Regions from separate parts of the Roseateles sp. GW823-FHT07B05 genome, predicted to be linked through region 1. Evidence: predicted binding sites of a transcription regulator. Region 1 holds the regulator's gene; the other holds the start of a gene.
The links. The regulator sigma-54, encoded in region 1, starts transcription at its own class of promoters, with help from an activator protein. The targets are predictions, from matches to a motif close to TGGCANGNAANCTGCTTT.
Positions count from the first base shown of each region.

Region 2: the regulator sigma-54 is predicted to act here: its motif matches at 1,631-1,648, upstream of AC1Q7O_RS22435 (PEP-CTERM sorting domain-containing protein).

Region 1 covers NZ_JBXAGX010000003.1:163,995-167,318, forward strand. Annotated here, with positions in the region: gene AC1Q7O_RS08905 (AraC family transcriptional regulator) at 1-586, shown strand, start outside; gene AC1Q7O_RS08910 (RNA polymerase factor sigma-54) at 650-2,143, opposite strand; gene lptB (LPS export ABC transporter ATP-binding protein) at 2,298-3,053, opposite strand; gene lptA (lipopolysaccharide transport periplasmic protein LptA) at 3,053-3,324, opposite strand, start outside.
Region 2 covers NZ_JBXAGX010000013.1:53,037-56,360, reverse strand. Annotated here, with positions in the region: gene prsT (XrtA/PEP-CTERM system TPR-repeat protein PrsT) at 1-1,526, shown strand, start outside; gene AC1Q7O_RS22435 (PEP-CTERM sorting domain-containing protein) at 1,694-2,599, shown strand; gene AC1Q7O_RS22430 (acyl-CoA dehydrogenase family protein) at 2,758-3,324, shown strand, end outside.

The sequences.
Region 1 (3,324 bases):
CGAGTTCCTGTGCGCCCACATGGCCTTCGACGGCGGTGCCGGCCATCCCATCGCCGCGGCGCTGCCGGCCTGGGTGTGCCTGCCGCTGGCGTCGGTGCCCGGCTGCGCGCCGGTGCTGGCGCAGCTGTTCGCCGAGGCCGAGGCGACGTATTGCGGCCGCCAGCTGATGCTGGACCGGCTGTTCGAGGTGCTGCTGATCTGGGTGCTGCGCGAGCTGATGGCGCAGGGCCGGGTCGAGTCCGGCATGCTGGCCGGGCTGTCGCACCCGAAGCTGCGCGGCGCGCTGGTGGCCATGCACGAGGCGCCGCAGCGCGACTGGCCGCTGGAGGAGCTGGCGGCGGCGGCGGGCATGTCGCGCACCGTGTTCGCCAACAGCTTCCGCGATGTCGTCGGCTGTACGCCGGGCGTCTACCTGCAGCGCTGGCGCATCGGTCTGGCGCAGAAAGGGCTGCGCGAGGGCCGCTCGCTCAAGCACATCGCGATGGACGTGGGCTACGGCGGCGAGGCGGCGCTGTCACGCGCGTTCCGCGCGCACACGGGGCAGTCGCCGCGGGAGTGGCGCAAGGCGGAGCTGCCGCAGGATTGAGCGGTCAGGAGAGCCGCCGCACCGACATCTCGCGCAGCGACTGGAGCAAGGCCAGCGCCTCGTTCACAACGCCTTGCGCAGATTCGCCGGCGCGATCTTCATGCCTTCGCGGTACTTGGCCACCGTGCGGCGGGCGCACTGGATGCCCTGTTCCTCCAGCATCGCCGCGAGCGCGCTGTCGGACAGCGGCTTCTTGATGTCCTCGGCCGCGACGAACTGCTTGATCAGCGCGCGCACCGCGGTGCTGGACGCCTCGCCGCCGGCCTCGGTGCTCAGCCCCGAGCCGAAGAAGTACTTCAGCTCGAAGGTGCCCCAGGACGTGGCCATGTACTTGGCCGTCGTCACGCGCGAGATGGTGGACTCGTGCAGGCCCAGCTCGTCGGCGATTTCGCGCAGCACCAGCGGCTTCATGGCCAGCTCGCCGTGCGTGAAGAAGCCGCGCTGGCGCTCCACGATGGCCTGGCTGACGCGCAGGATGGTGTCGAAGCGCTGCTGGATGTTCTTGATGAACCAGCGCGCCTCCTGCAGCTGCCCGCCCAGCGGCGAGTTGCTGATGCCGCCGCGCGTGGCGCGCAGCGCGTTCGCGTACAGCTCGTTGATGCGCAGCTTGGGTGCCACCTCGGGGTTCAGCATGACGCGGAACTCGCGGCCCACCTTGCGCACGATGACGTCGGGCACGATGGCCGCAGCCGCGCTTTGCGCGAAGCGGCGGCCCGGCTTGGGCTCCAGCCGCGTGATGAGGCCTTGCGCCTCGCGCAGCAAGGCCTCGTCGGCGCCGGTCTCGGCCATCAGCCGGCGCATGTCGCGGCGGGCCAGCAGCTCCAGATGACTCTTGCAGATCAGCAGGGCGATGGCCTGCGCCGGGCTCTTGGGCCGGGCGCGCAGCTGCAGCACCAGGCATTCGGACAGGTCGCGCGCGCCGATGCCGGCCGGGTCCAGGCTCTGCAGCAGGCGCAGCGCGATGCGCAGGTGGTCCAGCAGCTCGTCGCGGTCCTCGGGGTCGTCGCCGGCCAGCGCGGTGGCGATGTCCTCCAGCGGGTCTTCGAGGTAGCCGTCCTCGTTCAGCGACTCGATGACGACGTGCAGCGCCGCGCGGTCGGCGGCCGACAGGCTCAGGCCGGCCAGCTGCTGTGCCAGGTGCTCGGCCAGCGTCGTCTCGGCGGACTCCTGGCTCTCGCGCTCGCCGTCGTCGTCGCCGCTGGACGGGCTGCTGCTGGGCAGCTCACGGATGCCGTCGAAGTCGTCGCGCTCGGTGCCGTTCTCCCAGTCCTCGCGCTCGGTGCCGCCGAAGTCCTCGCCGCTGAGCTCGGCAGACTCCCCGCCCTCGGACTCCCCGGCCGACGCCTCCGTGCCGGCCTCGGCCGGCGCATTGGTGGCCAGCTCCGGCGCGCTGACGGTGAACTCTTCCTCGGCCTCCAGCAGCGGGTTGGCGGCCAGCATCTGCTCGACCTCCTGGTGCAGCTCCAGCGTCGACAGCTGCAGCAGCCGGATGGACTGCTGCAACTGGGGCGTCAGCGCCAAGTGCTGACTGAGGCGGACCTGGAGGGTCTGTTTCATGGTGTGACCCGCGGACCGGCGCCGGGCCGCTCCCAAGCCGGCCCGCAGGCGATGTGCGAGCGGCTCAATGCCGTGAGCATCGCCGTCCCCTCGGGGGACCGACCGGAATCGCGCGCGTTCAGCGCCGCGAGGATGGGCGAGGGGCTCACCATCCCTACATCCGGAAATGCTCGCCGAGGTACACCTTCCGCACATCGGCGTTGGCGACGATCTCGTCCGGCGTGCCTTCGGCCAGCACGGCACCCTCGCTGATGATGTAGGCGCGGTCGCAGATGCCCAGCGTCTCGCGGACGTTGTGGTCCGTGATGAGCACGCCGATGCCGCGGGCCTTCAGGAAGCCGATGATGCGCTGGATCTCCAGCACGGCGATGGGGTCCACGCCGGCGAACGGCTCGTCCAGCAGGATGAAACGCGGCTGCGTGGCCAGCGCCCGGGCGATCTCGACGCGGCGGCGCTCGCCGCCCGACAGTGCCGGCGCCGGGCTGTCACGCAGGCCGTCGATGGACAGGTCGTGCAGCAGGCCGTTCAGCAGCTCGTCGATGCGGCCCTTGGACAGCGCCTTGCCGCGCTCGTCCTGCTGCAGCTCCAGCACCGCGCGGATGTTCTGCTCGACCGTCAGCTTGCGGAAGATGGAGGCTTCCTGCGGCAGGTAGGAGAGGCCCAGCCGCGCGCGGGCGTGGATGGGCTGGCGCTGCACCTCGGCGCCGTCGATGCGGATGACGCCGGCGTCGGAGCGCACCAGGCCCACGATCATGTAGAAGCTGGTCGTCTTGCCGGCGCCGTTGGGGCCCAGCAGGCCGACGACCTCGCCGCAGTCGACGCGCACATGCACGTTCTTGACGACCTTGCGGACGCCGTAGGTCTTGGCCAGGCCCTCGGCTTCGAGCCGGCTCGTGCAGGCCTGCGCCATCACGAGGCCTTGCCCGGTGTCAGCGTCGTGGACGGCTTCAGCGGCAGGCCAGGCGCCGGCGCGGAGGCCGGGTCGTCGGGCTGGGCGGGCGGCATGATGACGATGCGGGTGCGGCCGCTGGGGTTGGGCGACGTGTTGCCGGCCTCCAGCGTGAACACCTCGCTGCGGCTGTCATAGAGGATGACGGCGCCCGACACCTCGTTGGTGATCGTGCTGCCACGCATGCGGCGCATCGTGGCGCTGCCGATGAAGCGGATGGTCTCGGTGCGGG
Region 2 (3,324 bases), on a different contig from region 1:
CGGCCACCGCCAAGGACCAGTTGCTCGCCGCCTTCAAGAAAGACCCGCGGCAGGCGCAGGCCGGCATGACGCTGGTGGCCCTGCTGTTGAAGGAGGGCCAGCCCACCCAGGCCGCCACCATCGCCGAACAGTTGCTGCGCCAGCAGCCCGCCAACTCCGCCTTCCTGACGCTGGCCGGTGTCGCCAAGGCCGAGGCGGGCGACTACGGCGTGGCGCGGCGCCACTTCGAGGCCGCCCTCGCCGCCGACGCCAAGCTGATGACGCCGCGGCTGGGCCTGGCGCGGCTGGACATCGCATCGCGCTCCTTCGAGAGCGCGTCGCGCCGACTGAAAGCCATCCTGAAGGACGACGAGCGCAACACCGAGGCCATGTACGACATGGCCGCGCTGCAAGAGCGGCTCGGCAAGATCGACGATGCCAAGCTCTGGCTGCAGCGCGCGGCCGAGGCCTCGGGCAAGGTGGACACGCAGTCCAACGTCGCGCTGGTCGAGCTGAACCTGCGCGCCAGGAACCTGCCCGCCGCCATGGACGCGGCCAAGCTGCTGCTGGCCAAGCAGCCCGAGGACGTGCAGGCGCTGTCCACCTACGCCAAGGTGCAGCTGGCGTCCGGCGACATCGCCGGCGCCCGCCAGACGCTGGTGAGCGCCTCCCGCCGCGCCGCTTTCGACACCGACCAGCAGACCCAGGTGGCCGCGATGCAGCTGACCGCGGACGACCTGGCCGGCGCCGCCTACAGCCTGGACAAGGCGCTGTCCTCGCAGCCCGACGCGCTGACCGCCAACGGCCTGATGACCGAGGTCGACATCCGGCGCAAGGAGTTCGGCAAGGCCGAGGCGCGGGCCAAGCGCATCGTGCAGCTCAAGCCCGGGCTCGCGCTGGGCCACCAGTTGCTGGGCGACATCGCCGGCGCCCGCGGCCAGCCCGCCGCCGCGCTGGACGCCTACCGGCAGGCCTTCAAGCTGCAGCCCGCCTCGGCGACCGCCCTGCCGCTGATGCGCCTGCTGAGCAGCCAGGACAAGACCGCGGAGCTGCGCACCACGGCGGAACGCTGGCTCAAGACCAACCCGAACGACATGGCCGTCCACCGGCTGCTGGGCGACCATTTCGCGCGCCACGGCGACTTCGCCGGCGCCCGCGCCATCTACGAAGCTGCCGCCAAGCTGCCGTCCCGGGATGCCGAACTGCTGAACAACCTGGCCAACGTCCACCTGCAGCTCGGCGCCTTCAAGGCAGCCCGCGACGTGGCCCAGCAGGCGCTGACGCTGGCGCCCAACAATCCGCTGGTCATCGACACGCTGGGCTGGGCGCTGCACAACGCAGGCGAGTCCGAGGCGGCGTTGCAGAAGCTGCGCGACGCGCGCCTGCGCGCGCCGAACAACCCGGAGATCCGCTACCACCTCGCCGTGGCGCTCGCCAAGGGCGGCAAGAAAGGCGAGGCCCGCGACGAGCTCGCGGTCGCCCTGCGTGACAACCCGCATTTCGAGAGCAGAAATGCCGCAAAAGCCCTGTTTGACACGCTCAAGTGAGGGGGCGCAAACCCCGGTGGCAGGCGTCGCATCTTTTTACAATCTGCGCACTCGGGAAAGAATGCGTTCGCGCAAAGCACTGTCCCGAAACGGGTTTTTCAAGCAGGCACGCAATGTGCTGAAGCCGGGTTGATTGTTCGCACACGGCCTCTCGGAGGAGATTCAGAATGAAAGCAAGTATTTCCCTCGCCATCCGGTCGCTCGGCTTGATGCTCGGCCTCGGTGCCTGCGTTGCGGCTCAGGCCGCCAACACTTGGTACAACTACGGCTCCAGCAGCACCGTCGCGGGCGTCGAGGCCAGCGCCTTCTACGCCACCAACAAGACCGACGGCACCAACGCCATCGGCTCCTCGACGACGTGGACCAGCACCACGCTGGCCTGGGCCAGCGGCTACGGTCTGAAGGTGGACAGCGACAGCACCGCGTCGCCCAACCACGCGGTGGACAACTCGATCCGCACAGAAGCCATCCTGCTGAAGTTCACCGGCGGCCCGGTTGCGCTGTCCGCCATCGACCTGAGCTGGGTTGGCTGCCCCGACGGCACCAACAACACCAGCTGCTCGGACGCCGACATCACGATCTACCGCTACAACGGTTCCGACTCCACGCCCATGACCAACACGGCGTCACCCGCCGTGCCCATCACGGCCAGCCAGACGGGCATGACCACCAACGGTTGGGCGCTGGTGGGCAGCTATGCCGACCTGAAGGAAGACACCAACACCTCGTCGCCGTACAACATGGTCAACGGCTCGACGACCAGCGCCCAGGGTGCCCTGAGCGACGGCGTGTACTACTCCAGCTGGTGGCTGATCTCCGCCTTCAACAGCAGCCTGGACACCACCAAGACGCTGTCGACCGGCACGGCCGGCTTCAACAACGGCAACGACTACTTCAAGCTGTACTCCGTGGCGGCCTCCACCTGCACCGGTACCGTCACGTCGGGCGGCACCTGCACGCCGCCCAGCGGTGGTGGCGGCAAGCTGCCCGAGCCGGCAACGCTGGCTCTGACCGGCGTCGCGCTGCTGGGCGTCATGGGTCTGCGCCGCCGCAAGGCCAAGCTGGCTGCCTGATCGGCTGCCCGCCCCACCCGCGAAAGGCACTCTTCGGAGTGCCTTTTTGTTTGGCTGACGCCAACCGCTGCACTGTCCCTGGCCGGACAGCGAAGATACGAACGACCGTGCTAAAAAGCCCGGCATTGCCATCACGACAACGCAGCACGCGGAGACACATGGACCTCAACTTCACCGATGCGGAGCTGGCCTTCCGCGCCGAGGTGCGCGACTGGGTGCGCGCCAACCTGCCGGCCGACATCGCCCACAAGGTGCGCCATGCGCTGCGCCTGAACAAGGACGACCTGCAGCGCTGGGCCAAGATCCTCGGCGCCAAGGGCTGGCACGGCTGGGCCTGGCCCGAACAATTCGGCGGCCCCGGCTGGAACGCCGTGCAACGCCACCTGTTCGAGGAGGAATGCGCCCTCGCCTGCGCGCCGCGCATCGTGCCGTTCGGGCCGGTGATGGTCGCGCCGGTCATCATGGCCTTCGGCACGCCGGAGCAGCAGCAGCGCTTCCTACCGGGCATCATGAGTGGCGAGGTCTGGTGGAGCCAGGGCTACAGCGAGCCGGGCTCCGGCTCCGACCTGGCGTCGCTGAAATGCCGCGCCGAACGGCAGGGCGACAAGTACATCGTCAACGGCCAGAAGACCTGGACGACGCTGGGCCAGTACGGGGACTGGATCTTCTGCCTGGTCCGCACCTCCACCGAGGGCAAGCCGCAGACGGGCATCAGCTTCCTGCTG